One region of the Microbacterium sp. A84 genome, then DNA from elsewhere that is predicted to be linked to it. Evidence: predicted binding sites of a transcription regulator. Region 1 holds the regulator's gene; the other holds the start of a gene.

Region 1 (7,010 bases):
CCGGGCTTTCCCGGGGCCGCTCGCGTCACCCGCGGGCGCGATGTCAACATCGCCGTGGCCGCATTCCCCAAGGGGCACCCGCGCTCTGCTCACCGCACGCAGGATGTCGAGGCGTTGCTTGCCAAACAGGCGGCCGGAGCGACGTTCGCGATCACACAGCTGTTCTTCCACGCTGACGACTACCTCGCGTTCGTCGAGCGTGCGCGGGCCGCGGGTGTCACGATTCCGATTCTCCCCGGCATCATGCCGATCACCTCGCCCGCGCGTCTGAGGCGCGTGCTCGAACTCACCGGCGAGGACCTGCCCAGCGAGCTCTCGATCGCTCTCGAGGTCGAGCCGACGCCTGAGGGGCGTCGCGAGATCGGCACCGAGTGGGCAGCGCGCCTGACCCGCGAGGTCGTGGCCGGCGGAGCACCCGGAGTGCACCTGTACGCGTTCAACCAACACGAAACCGTTCTGACCGTTCTCGCAGAGGCAGGCGTCCTTCCTGCCCTGCATCACTAGATCCATCCCCGAAAGGAACACATCATGACCGCATTCCCCCAGGGGACCATCCTCGGCTACCCGCGCATCGGCCGCCGTCGCGAGCTCAAGAAGGCTGTCGAGGCCTTCTGGGCCGGCCGCTCCGACCTCGTAGCCCTCGAGCAGACCGCCGCTGACCTGCGCGCGGCGAGCCGTGAGCGCCTTGCATCCCTCGGCCTCGGCCGCACCGACTCGGCGATCCCGGAGTCATTCTCGTACTACGACCAGGTGCACGATGCGGCAGTCACGGTAGGCGCCATCCCCACCCGCTTCGACAACCTCCGCGAGACGGACGGCTCGATCGGCTTGCCGGCGTACTTCACCATCGCGCGCGGCGAGGGTGAGCGTGCCGCGCTCGAGATGACCAAGTGGTTCGACTCGAACTACCACTACCTCGTTCCCGAGATCGGTCCGGAGACGACGTTCTCGCTCTCCAGCGACCGTGTCGTGCGCCAGGTCGAGGAGGCAGTCGCCGCGGGTTTCGTCACCCGCCCCGTCATCGTCGGTCCCGTCACGCTGTTGGCACTGGCGAAGGCATCGGACGCGGCGCCGGAGGGCTTTGACCCGCTGTCGCGTCTGGATGACCTCGTGCCGGTCTATGTCGAGTTGCTCGCCCGCCTCCGCGCAGCCGGAGCCGAGTGGGTCCAGCTGGATGAGCCCGCGCTCGTCAGCGAATCGCTCCCCGCCTCCGCCGAGCAGTTGGCGGATGCCGCAGCTCGCGCGCTGGCCGTCATCGGTGGCGCAGCTTCGCGCCCGTCGATCCTCGTTGCGGCTCCTTACGCTGCTCTGGACGCGAGCCTTGCCGTACTTGCTGCGGCTCCCATCGAGGCCATCGCGATCGACCTGGTGCGCGGTAGCGTCCCGGCAGCGGTCGAGGGACTGGCCGACAAGGTGCTCGTCGGTGGAGTGATCGACGGTCACAACATCTGGCGCGGCGACCTCGCTGGCGCGTTCGACAAGCTCGAGGCGCTGGGCGCGCTCGGCGCGGCTCAGGTCGCGGCATCCACCTCCACCTCACTGCTGCACGTCCCGCATGACGTGACCGACGAGTCGAAGCTCGACGAACGACTGGCCAGCTGGCTCGCATTCGCCGACCAGAAGGTCGAACAGGTCGTCGCCCTGGCTCGTGGCCTCGGCTCCGGCCGTCAGGCGATTCAGGCAGAGCTGGATGCGGCATCCGCAGCTCTTGCCGACCGCAGCAACGCACCGGGCGTGCGTGACGGTGCTGTGCGTTCGCGTGAACTTGCCGATGGCGACTTCTCGCGTGTTTCCTATGCTGAGCGCGAGGCCGCCCAGGCGGAAGCCCTCGGCCTGCCGGCACTGCCGCTCACCACGATCGGTTCGTTCCCGCAGACCGGTGACATCCGTCGTGCTCGTGCGCAGTACATCCGCGGTGAGCTGTCGCAGGACGACTACGACACATTCCTTCGCCGCGAGGTGGACACCGTCGTCGAACTGCAGGAAGACCTCGGGCTGGACGTGCTCGTGCACGGTGAACCAGAGCGCAACGACATGGTGCAGTACTTCGCGGAGAACCTCTCCGGATTCTCTGTGACGGAGAACGGTTGGGTGCAGTCCTATGGTTCGCGTGCCACGCGCCCATCGATTCTGTGGGGCGACGTCTCGCGTCCGGCTCCCATCACGGTCGGATGGTCGGTCTACGCACAGTCGAAGACTGCCAAGCACATGAAGGGCATGCTCACCGGTCCCGTGACGATCCTCGCGTGGTCGTTCGTGCGCGATGACCAGCCGCTGGGAGAGACCGCGAACCAGGTCGCCCTCGCACTGCGTGACGAGATCACCGATCTCGAGGCCGCCGGAATCGCCATCATCCAGGTCGACGAGCCGGCACTGCGTGAGCTGCTGCCGCTGAAGAAGTCCGATCAGGCCGCGTACTTGAACTGGTCAGTGAACTCGTTCCGTCTGGCCACTGGGGGAGCGGCTGCGGCCACACAGGTGCACACACACCTGTGTTACTCGGAGTTCGGTGTCGTCATCGACGCGATCCGTGCGCTGGATGCTGACGTGACCTCGATCGAGGCCGCTCGCAGCCGCATGGGTGTCGTCACGGATATCGCCGAGGTCGGCTTCGATCACGGCATCGGACCCGGCGTCTACGACATTCACTCTCCGCGCGTTCCCACGGTCGACGAGATCGAGTCGCTGCTGCGTCGCGCAGTGGATGAGCTCCCGACGCGTCAGCTCTGGATCAACCCGGACTGTGGCCTGAAGACTCGCGGCTACGACGAGACGACCGAGTCGCTGCGCAACATCGTCGAGGCGACCCGTCGCGTGCGAGAAGACATCTCAGTCACGGCGTAATAGTTCGAGAAAAAAGGAGGCGCTCCCCGACGGGGAGCGCCTCCTTTGTGCTGTCTCAGATTATTTGTGCTGTCTCAGATCAGATCGCGCGGAGCACAGCGACGACTTTGCCGAGCACCGTGGCGTCATCGCCGAGGATGGGCTCGAAGGAGGAGTTGCGGGGCAGCAGCCACGTGTGACCGTCGCGCTGGCGGAACGTCTTCACTGTGGCTTCGCCGTCCAGCATTGCCGCAACGATCTCACCGTTCTCTGCCGTGTTCTGCGTGCGGATGACCACCCAGTCACCGTCGCAGATCGCGGCGTCGATCATCGATTCGCCGGTGACCTTGAGCATGAACAGATCGCCCTTGCCAACGAGCTGACGGGGGAGAGGGAAAATCTCTTCGACCTGCTGATCCGCTGTGATCGGCACGCCAGCGGCGATCTGTCCGACCAACGGCACCATTGCCGCGTCGCCCACCGGAGTGCTGGAATCAGCAGGGTTCTCACCACTGGAGCCCGGCAGATCGATCAGCACTTCCATCGCCCGAGTCTTGCCTGGGTCACGGCGCAGATAGCCGCTGAGCTCAAGCTGGCCCAGCTGATGGGTCACGCTCGACAGCGACTTGAGGTTCACCGCATCGCCGATCTCGCGCATGCTCGGCGGGTATCCGTGCGTGGCGATGGAGGTCTGAATGACCTCGAGGATCGCCATCTGCTTCGGGCTGAGGCTCTTGCGCCGGCGAGTGCGCGGAGCCTCGGGTTCGGAGGCGGAGTTATCGCTGATGTCGCTCATGTCGGTCATGGGTGCTCCTTTGTACGCGATCCCGGGGCTGCTCTTCGAATGTCTGAGGTCCGTGATGTGGTGTGTCTATCGAAATCGTATCCGAGAAACACGCCGATTAGGAAGATCTGTTCGAGCGTGTCGGAGAAAACAGCGGTTCGCTTTCGAATAAGTCTTGACAGATGTTCGAATTCGAAGATACATTCGGTACGTAGCTTCGCATTCACTGCTCCCGGCCGAGTGGTGAATGCGAACGCTACGCCAAAGAGGCAGAGGAGAATCCCATGAGCACCATCAGCATCACAGCAGGTACGACCGTTTCAACAGGCACCACCGTTTCAACTGGCACCACCCGGCTTCGAATGACTACCCGGGGGCGTCGCGTGTTGGTCGCTCTTGCGGCACTCCCACTCGCTGCGGGCATCGGGATCGCGGCGATCGGCGGCGGCTCGGCCATCGCATCAGGCGATTCGGCGGAGACCGCGACATTCGAGACGATCACGATTCTGCCCGGTGACACACTGTGGTCGATCGCGGAGTCCCTTGCGCCGTCGACCGATCCGCGCGCTGTGATTGGTGAGATCGAGCGGCTTAATCTCCTCCGTACCGGATCCCTGCAGGTCGGCCAGCAGCTGGCCATCCCCGCGCAGTACAGCAACTGAGCAATACAGCAACGGAGAGGTAGAACAACTGATCTCACCGTTAACATGGGGAGGGTGACTGCTTCGCTTGCTGACCTCCCCCTCCGTGATGATCTTCGTGGGCTTACCCCCTATGGTGCACCGCAGGTTCCGCTTCCTGTCGCGCTGAACGTGAATGAGAACTCTCATCCTCTTCCCGACGAGGTGGCGAGCGACATCCTCGATGACGTCGCCGTCGCGCTGCGTGAGGTGAATCGCTACCCAGACCGTGAGTTCACCGCCCTCCGTGAGGGCTTTGCCGGTTATCTCGGGCACGGCCTCGACGCCTCGCAGATCTGGGCGGGTAACGGCTCGAACGAGGTGCTGCAGCACGTCCTGCAGGCCTTCGCAGGTCCAGGGCGCACCGCCTTCGGATTCGCGCCCACCTACTCGATGTATCCGCTGCTTGCGCAGGGCACCGGCGCCCGCTGGGCGGCGGGTACTCGGCAGTCCGACTACACACTCACCGCTGTCGACGCCGCAGCACAGATCAGGGATGCCGACCCGGACGTCGTCATGCTGTGCAGGCCGAACAATCCGACGGGTACACCACTCGGCATCGATGTTGTCGAGGCGGTCTACGAAGCGACCCGCGGCGTCGTGGTCGTCGATGAGGCCTATTGGGAATTCGCCCCACGCGGGGCAGTCTCCGCCCTGACTCTTCTCGAGGGACGCCCACGTCTCGCGGTATCGCGCACGATGAGCAAGGCGTTCGCGTTCGCGGGCGCTCGGGTCGGCTACCTCGCAGCAGACCCCGCATTCATCGATGCCCTTCGGCTTGTGCGCCTTCCGTACCACCTGAGCGCGCTCACCCAGGCTGCGGCTGTTGCGGCTCTGCGCAATTCGTCCACAATGCTGGCGATGGTCGACGACATCGTTGAGCAACGCGATCGCATCACCGCGACGCTCGAAGCGCTCGGATATCAGCCGCACGAATCGTGGTCGAACTTCGTGCTGTTCGGGGGAGTGGCTGATCCGAAGGCGACTTTCCAGGCCCTCTACGATCGCGGCGTTCTGGTGCGCGATGTCGGCATCCCGAACCACCTGCGTGTCACGGCCGGTACCGAGTCCGAGACCACGGCGTTCCTCGATGCGCTGGCCTCGATAGAATCAGCCTCATGAGCGCTTCTCGTACCGCGACCCGCACCCGCAGCACATCTGAGTCGACTGTTGAACTCGAGGTGAATCTCGACGGCACTGGTCAGAGCCACATCGACACCTCCGTGCCGTTCTTCGACCACATGCTCACGGCGTTCGCGAAGCACTCGCTCACCGATCTGACCGTGCGTGCCTCTGGCGACACAAACATCGATGCCCACCACACTGTCGAAGACATCTCGATCGTTCTCGGTCAGGCCATCGGCGAGGCGCTCGGCGACAAGGCCGGCATATCGCGCTACGGCGACGCACTGGTCCCTCTCGACGAAGCGCTCGCGCAGGCCGTCGTCGACATCAGCGGTCGGCCGTACCTCGTACACACCGGCGAACCTGCCGGGTTCGAGCACCACCTCATCGGTGGGCATTTCACCGGTTCGCTCGTTCGCCACGTATTCGAGGCGATCACGTTCAACGCCGCGCTCACGGTGCACGTGCGCGTGTTGGGCGGCCGCGACCCGCACCACATCGCCGAGGCGGAGTTCAAGGCGTTCGCACGAGCGTTCCGTCAGGCCAAAGCGCTCGACCCGCTGGTCGTCGGCATACCGTCCACCAAGGGAGCGCTGTGACGCGCACCCCCACCGTCGCGGTTTACGACTACGAGTCGGGCAACGTCCACTCGGCGGTCAAGGCGCTGATCGCAGCGGGGGCCGACGCGAAGCTCACCGGCGATCGAAAAGAAGCACTCGAAGCGGATGGGCTGTTCGTGCCCGGCGTTGGTGCGTTCGCCGCAGTGCGCGAGGCACTGATCACCAAGGGCGGCGATGAGATCATCGACCGGCGGTTGTCGGGCGGACGCCCGGTGCTCGGCGTGTGCGTTGGCATGCAGGTGCTGTTCTCGCACGGAGTCGAGCGCGGACACAACGTCGAGGGCCTCGGAGAATGGCCGGGAACAGTGACCGAGCTTGATGCGCCGGTTCTGCCGCACATGGGCTGGAACACGGTCACACCTGACGAGGGCAGCGTGCTCTTCGACGGCATCGAAGATGAGCGTTTCTACTTCGTGCACTCGTTCGCGGCGCAGCGCTGGGAGCTCGACGTTATTCCGCCGTTCCCGCAGCCCAAGCTGACCTGGACGACATACGGGAATCCGTTCCTTGCAGCGGTCGAGAACGGTCCGTTGTCTGCCACGCAGTTCCATCCGGAGAAGTCCGGCGATGCCGGCATCCGCCTGCTGAGGAACTGGGTCGAGAGTCTCTAACCCGCCCGCCACCGGTGGGGCTCAAAACCGCTGGGGGCTCAAAACCCTCGGGCGACCGACGCAGCAGCCGAAAGCCAGGCCCGCTGAGTGTTGTTGGCCAGCGCGCCATAGTGAAGGTGGCCATCGACCATTTCGTGGTCGAAGGGAATCGTGACGACCTCGCGCGCGAGCGATTGGTACCCGCCGACGATATGACTCACGTCGGCCGCTGTCGCCTTCGGGTCGGCCTGTGAGACCACGACTACCGACTGCTCGGCGAGCTTTGCCGAGCGCTCATCGCGGTCTTCGAGCGCCTCAAGCAGCAACGCTCCTGCTTCGGCGTGATCGTCGCGCGTCGTCGTTGCAACGACGATCTGATCTGCGCGAT
Region 2 (7,010 bases), on a different contig from region 1:
ACTTCTTCACCGAGGTAGCCGATGAGGGTCGGGTAGTCGGCACCGGAGGAGGACGAGAACCACTGCGGGAACCAGCCCAGCTGTGCAGCGGTACCCAGCGCGAGCGCCGTGAACCCATTGATTGTGCCGAGGATGTTGATCTCACAGCCGGCGGCCTTGAGCGCTCCGATCTGCGCAGTGACGTCCTGGTTGGATGTCGAGTAACGCTCGACGTGCGTGAGCCCGCCCTCGCCGAGGACGAGCTCGGCGCCCTCGATCATCTCGTCGCCGAAGTCATCGTCCTGCCCGAGCAGACAGACCTTCTTGTCGGGGTACTCGTCGGTGGCATACTGCGCCAGCGCAGCCGATTCCACGATGTAGTCGGCGTTGAATCCGAAGGTGAACGGATACTTCTCCGGCTGGTTCCAGTTCGTGGAACCGGACGCGACGAACAGGTCGGGCACCTCGTTCTGGTTCAGGAAGTCGAGCACGGCCGTGTGTGGCGCGGTTCCCAGACCGTTCACGATGGCGAAGACCTCGTCCTCCTGAACAAGTTCTCTCACAACCGTCAAAGTGGTGGCGGGGTTGTAGCCGTCATCCTTGACGATGTACTCGATATCGCGCCCGTTGATGCCGCCCTGATCGTTCAGGTACGCGAAGTAGGCGGTGGCTGCGGCCGAGATGGACGAGTAGCCCGCAGCTGCGGGACCCGTGAGCGGCGTGTGTGTGCCGATCGTGACGGTGTCGTCGGTGACACCGGGGGTGGCGGCCTCAGGATCGGCCGGGGCGGGAGTGCTGCAACCGGCGAGCGCGATCACGACGGCGGATGCCATGGCGAGAGTCGCGATCCGCCGGAGCGGTGATTGCTGTGACATGTAACGCCTCTTTCTTGGAGTGGGAGTCTTTCTTGGGACCGGAATCGTTCTTGGTACGGGAGATTGCAGAACGGATGCGAAGACTTGCGAGACCGCCGGGCCGCACGAGCATCGTGATGATGAGAAGTGCGCCGAAAACGAGCACGGGGAGGTTGCCCGCAAGGCGTTGCGCGACCTCCGTCGGCAGCGGAAGCGCCGAGGTCGCGGTGCCGATGAGCCAGGGCAGCATGACGATCAGCGCGGAGCCGATCGCCGCACCGCCGATGCTGCCGAGGCCACCGAGCACGGCCGCGACCAGCAGCAGCAGCGAGAACGCCAGAGTGTAGGCGCCAGGGCTCACCGACTGGGTGACGAAGCAGAGCACCGCGCCGCCAGCACCTGCCGCAACCGCACTCACTACGAAAGCGGTGACCTTCACCTGCGCGGCGGCGACACCGTTGAGGCGGGCCGCGGTCTCGTCATCGCGAACGGCACGCATCCGCAGCCCCAGCGAGCCTCCGCGAAGTACGGTGAGCGTCGTGACGACGACTCCGGCGACGATGACGGCGACCCACGCCTGCCACTGCTCGAGGGCGATGATCGCGCTCAGCGCCTCCGGCACCCCGTCATAGGCGATCTGCAGTCCCTGGTCGCCGCGGAACACTCCGGAGAACACCGCGGTGACGGCGGGGACCGCGATCACGAGCGCCAGAGTGACGCCGGCGAGATAGGGCCCACGGAGGCGGGCGGCGGCAAGCCCCAGCAGCAGACCGAGAGCACCGGCAGCGAGGATGGCGACGAAGAGGGAGAGCAGGAATCGCGGCGCACCGGCGATGCCTGCCTCGGTCAGAGCATTGGCAGACAGCGCATACCCGTAGCCACCGGTGGCCATGAGGGCCGCGTGGCCGAGGGAGAGCTGTCCGCTCTGCCCGACCAGCAGTGTGAGTCCTGCAACCGTACAGAAGGCGGCGGCGATCGTGGCGAGTTGGAAGTTGCGGTACGGATCGAGCAGGAATGTGCCACCGATCGCGAGGATGGTGAGGATCGCGCCGAACACGATCGTGCGACCTGGGCCGCGCAGGGAGGGCAGGATGCGGTTCATGCGCTGCGCGCCTCTCGTAGGGAGAACACTCCGCCTGGCCGCAACAGCAGCACCGCGACGAGCAGCACGAGCACGCCGATCGGGGCGACCGTGGCGCCGAGGTAGCCGGTGACGAGGGTTATCGCGACGCCGACGACGAGGCCGCCGAGCATCGCACCGGCGGGCGAATCCAGGCCGCCGACCACCGCGACCGCGAAGGCGTAAACGAACAGCATGTCGGTGGAGTGCGGATTCAATCCGAGTTCGGTCGGCACCAGCAGGATCGCCGCGAGTGCGGCGACGGCGCTCGACAGCATCCATCCGATCGTCACCATCTTGTTCACCCGCACCCCCAGCACGCGTGACACTTCGGGGGCGAATGCCGCTGCGCGCAACTGCAGGCCGAGTGAGGTGCGGGTGAACAAGAGTGCAAGGGCGGCCATCACGACCAGCGCGACAATCAGGATGAACAGATCGTTCGGTGAGAGCAGCGGCACGCCGCCGACGAGGATGGGTGCGTCATCGAACGGCGCCGCCATGGGACGATACTGCGGTCCGAACAGGATGCCGAGTAGCGACTGCAGCACCATGACGAGGCCGATCGCGACGATCACACCGGTGAGCGGACTGGCGTGCGGGGCGAATCGCATCACCCCCCGTTCGATGACGAGCCCGACGACTGCGCCGGCGATGAGCCCCGCACCGAGTCCGGCGAAGTAGTTGCCGGTCAGCGCGCTGACCGCGAAGGCGACGTAGGTGGCGACGAGCGCCATCGCGCCCTGCGCGAAGTTGATGATGCGCGCAGCACGCCAGATCAGCACGAGCGAAAGCGCGAACAGCGCAAAGATCGCGCCGCGGGCGAGGCCGGTGGCGAGCAGGAAGGCGAGACGATCCATCAGAACCCCAGGTAGGCGTGTCGGAGGGCGGCGTCGCCGGCGAGTTCGGATGCCGGAGCATCCGCCACCACGCGACCGAGGTCGAGCACAACGCCGCGGTCGGCGATCGAGAGGGCTCCCGTGACGTTCTGCTCGGCGAGGAGCACGGTGATGCCGCGCTGCTCTGCGGCATCACGAAGGGTGCTCATCAGCTGTGCGACCACAAGTGGCGCGAGGCCGAGCGAAGGCTCATCAAGCGCGAGGACTCGGGGCTCGGAGATGAGCGCCCGGCCCAGGGCGAGCATCTGCCGCTCACCGCCGGAGAGCTGATGCCCATCGGCGGTACGGCGACGAGCGAGCGGCTCGAACATCTCATAGATGCCATTGATCGCGCGCTCGCGGGCGGCACCGCGATGACGCCACAGGGCACCGAGGCGGAGGTTCTCCTCGACAGTGAGTTCGGCGACGACGCTCTGCCCCTCAGGCACCAGCGCAAGTCCGCGGCGCGCGCGGTCCTCGGTGCGCAGGGATCCGAGATCGGTTCCGTCCAGCGTGATGGAACCGGATGCCGCGGGCACGAGTCCCGCGAGGGTGCGCAGCAGGGTGGTCTTGCCCGCACCGTTGGCGCCGAGCAGCGCGACCACCTCACCGGGGCGAAGGTCGATGCTGACGTCGTGCAGAACGGGTGCGCCGCCATAGCCGACGGTGAGACTGCTGATGGTGAGGGAGGCGCCGGTGCGCGTGGTGGTTTCAGTCATGAACTGGCTCCCTCTGGTGCGGCAGCATCCGCCTTCACGCCGAGGTAGGCCTCTTCCACGCGGGGGTCGTTACGCACCGCATCGGGCGTCCCGTGGGCGATGACGCGGCCGAAGTCCAGCACCACGATGCGATCGGCAAGCCCCATCACGAAGTCGACGTGGTGTTCGACCAGCAGCACGGCGCATCCTGCATCCGCCACCCGGCGAACCGTCTCCGCGAGTGCATCGATGTCATCCGCGCCGAGGCCACCGGCCGGCTCGTCGAGCAAGAGCATGGTGGGCTCTGAGACGAGGGCCCTGGCGAGGGCGACACGCTTGCGGTCGGGGTACGCGAGCGCCGCAACCGGACGATCAGCCAGCGCGGTGAGGTCAAGGGCTTCCAGCTGCGCGGTCACCGCGGTCTCGGCATCCCGTCGCCCAGATAGCGGAACGCCGACGTTCTCACGCACCGTCAGGCTGGGAAACAGTCCCAGTCCCTGCAGCGTGCGGGCCAGTCCCTGCCCGATGAGGCGAGCCGTGCGTCGCGGCGCGGGACGGCCGTCGAGCGAGATGGTCCCCCGGTTGCGAACGAGACCGCAGATCGCGTTGAACACCGTCGTCTTACCCGCGCCATTCGGCCCGATGAGGGCGACGATCTCGCCGGACCGGACGTCGAAGGAGACGTCGTCGACCGCAGTGAGTCCCCCGAAGGTCACCGTGAGATGGCTCACGTCGAGCCGGACGGGCGGCTGGTCGGATTGCAGGGTGTGCGGGTACATCGGCACCTCTTCGTGTCGCTGGTTTGATCACTCTACATCAGAAACCGACCGGGCGGTATGTAGTTGTTGCGGGCTTGTGATGAACAAATATTCGAATGTCCGTGCCCCCGTGTTGAATGGTCAGTATGAACAACGTCGTCACACAGCTTGAGGGTCTCGATGAGACCCTCGCCGTGCTGACGCGGGACGCGTTCGGCCGCGAAGTCATTCCCGATCTCAGTGATGCCGACGTCGCTGCGCTGCTCGCTGCGACCGGCCGAGTTCAGCGCAGACTTGAAGCCCTCCAGATCGAGGCGGCCGTGCAGGTGCAGGAGCGCTCGGCTCCGATGCGCGACGACCGGATCACCCTCACCTACGGGTGCGCGACGGCGGTGGACCTCATTCGGATGCTCACCCTGGTCGACTCCCGCCAGGCTCACCGGCTGGTGCGGGCCGCCGGCTTCCTGAAGCGCACCCGTAGCATCACCGAGGGCGTGTTCCTTCCGGCGCGCTATCCCGCGCTGCGCGAGGCCGTCACTGACGGATACCTGGGGCTGTCCGGTCTGCTGGCCGCGATCACTCCGCTGGAGCAGGCACGCGCGCGCATCCTCGACGATCAGCGACTCGACGCCGACCGGCGACTCGGGGCGCTCGCTCGAGGGATCGACACCGACGCGGAGTCCGACGCTTCCATCGGCCGCGGACCGCTACCGACACCCGAAGATCTCGGGCTCCTCTCGCAGGTGCTCGTCGCGTACCTCGACCCAGACGGCGCCGAGCCGACGGATGACACCGCCACCCGCAAACGCGGGTTAACGATCGGGCGCCTGCGTGATGGGACCATTCCTGTCCGCGCCGACCTGCTCCCTGAGGTGGCGGGGCAGCTGCAGCTTCTGCTCGACAGCCTGCTGAATCCTCGGGTCGACGGTCCGGAAGACCTGTCATCCACGGGCGGAGTGCATTTCGCGCCGACGGACGATGACGCCAGCGTGGGCACTGACGCCGACCACGGCCTCTCCCCCGTCGACTCGCGCACCCGTGCGCAGAAGCGCCACGATGCGTTCGCCGCGATACTCAACACCGCTGCGCGCACGGGCAATTTCCCGACGTTGGGCGGCGCCGCGCCGACCCTGGTGGTGACCGTCAACGCAGACGATTACGCCACCGGCGCAGGTCACGCGGGCGTGCAGAACACCGGTGACCTCATTCCTGCACGTGTCGCCGCACAAACGGGCTGCGCGGGCGGCATCCAACGCGTCCTCTTCGACAGCCAGGGCAGGATCGTCTCGATCGGCACCTCGGCCCGCATCTTCAACGCCCTTCAGCGGCGTGCGATCACGCTGCGGGACGGTGGCTGCATCATCCCCGGCTGCACGATCCCGGCCACCTGGTGTGAAATCCATCATGTTCGTGAGCACGCCGACGGCGGGCCGACGCACACTGACAACGGCGTGCTGCTGTGCTGGTGGCACCACCGCAACCTGCATCTGTCCGAGTGGCGAATCCGCATGAACGGCGGCGTTCCCGAGGTGCGCGGCCCACTCTGGTGGGACCGTGAACAGCGTTGGCGGCCGGCCGGGCGACCACGACCTCAATCTCCACCTCGCCATCGACAACCGGCCACCGCCTGAGCACGGGGCGGACCGGGGCGAAGAGCCTAGCGATGCGAACATCTCAGCGGTGCGGAATACCGGCGATCATGCCGCCGTCGACGACGAACTCCGCGCCACTGGTGAACGACGACGCATCGCTCGCAAGGAACACGATGGTGCCCGCCAGATCTTCCGGCTCGCCGGGGCGCCCGAGCGGAATGTCGAGATGCGCGGGGTCGATCCTTGTCGTCATCGAGGTATTGATGAATCCAGGGTGCACCGAGTTGACCCGGATCCCGAACGGTCCGAGCTCGACTGCGAGCGACGCGGCGAGGCCGCGCACCCCGAACTTCGCCGCCGTGTAACCGTGCAACCCTGCGCTGCCGCGCATCCCCTCGACCGAGGAGATATTGATGATCGATCCTTTGCCCTGCTGCTTCATGACCGGCACCACCGCGCGGCAGCCGAAGAAGGTGCCGGTGAGGTTCACCGCGATCACGGCGTCCCATTTCTCGGTGCTGAGGTGCTCGATCGGCGCGGCATTCGCGATGCCGGCATTGTTGACCAGCACGTCGACGGCGCCGAAGGCCTGAACCGACGCATCCACCGCGGCATCCCACTGCGTCTCCTGGGTGACATCCAACGAGACGAACAGCGCCCGCTCCCCCAGCTCCGCGGCAAGAGCCCGTCCGGCATCCTCGAGGATGTCCGCGATCACGACCCGTCCGCCCGCAGCATGCAGCGCGCGGACGTACGCCTCGCCGATGCCGCGCGCACCACCGGTGACCAGCGCCACCCGCCCGCCCAGATCGTTCATGACGAGACCTGGATGACCACGCGACCCACCGTCGTGCCTGTGGCGAGCTTGGTGATGGCAGCCGGTGCATCGTCGAATGGCACCACACTGTCGATGACCGGAGCGATCTTCCCAGACTCGAACAGGCGGATCAGCTCCTCGTGCGCTTCATCGACCAGGTGCGGCAGACGCTCCTGGTAGAGACCCCAGTACAGCCCGAGCACGGCGTAGTTCTTGACCAGAGCGTGGCTCACCGCGAGCTGCGGAATCTCACCGCTCGCGAAGCCGATCACGACGATGCGTCCCTCGAAAGCGACCGCACGGGTGGATGCGGTGAA

Evidence for each region. The regulator LexA, encoded in region 1, represses DNA repair genes until DNA is damaged. The targets are predictions, from matches to a motif close to TCGAACANNTGTTCGA.
Region 2: the regulator LexA is predicted to act here: its motif matches at 4,385-4,400, upstream of ACSU04_RS16895 (DUF222 domain-containing protein).

What each region holds. Positions count from the first base shown of each region.
Region 1 is NZ_JBPXMS010000004.1:32,275-39,284, reverse strand. It holds gene ACSU04_RS14955 (methylenetetrahydrofolate reductase) at 1-504, shown strand, start outside; gene metE (5-methyltetrahydropteroyltriglutamate--homocysteine S-methyltransferase) at 529-2,844, shown strand; gene lexA (transcriptional repressor LexA) at 2,924-3,619, opposite strand; gene ACSU04_RS14940 (LysM peptidoglycan-binding domain-containing protein) at 3,892-4,269, shown strand; gene ACSU04_RS14935 (histidinol-phosphate transaminase) at 4,315-5,409, shown strand; gene hisB (imidazoleglycerol-phosphate dehydratase HisB) at 5,406-6,011, shown strand; gene hisH (imidazole glycerol phosphate synthase subunit HisH) at 6,008-6,643, shown strand; gene ACSU04_RS14920 (AAA family ATPase) at 6,682-7,010, opposite strand, start outside.
Region 2 is NZ_JBPXMS010000005.1:14,187-21,196, reverse strand. It holds gene ACSU04_RS16920 (ABC transporter substrate-binding protein) at 1-854, opposite strand, end outside; gene ACSU04_RS16915 (ABC transporter permease subunit) at 751-1,935, opposite strand; gene ACSU04_RS16910 (branched-chain amino acid ABC transporter permease) at 1,932-2,810, opposite strand; gene ACSU04_RS16905 (ABC transporter ATP-binding protein) at 2,810-3,547, opposite strand; gene ACSU04_RS16900 (ABC transporter ATP-binding protein) at 3,544-4,305, opposite strand; gene ACSU04_RS16895 (DUF222 domain-containing protein) at 4,431-5,915, shown strand; gene ACSU04_RS16890 (glucose 1-dehydrogenase) at 5,959-6,693, opposite strand; gene ACSU04_RS16885 (NADPH:quinone oxidoreductase family protein) at 6,690-7,010, opposite strand, start outside.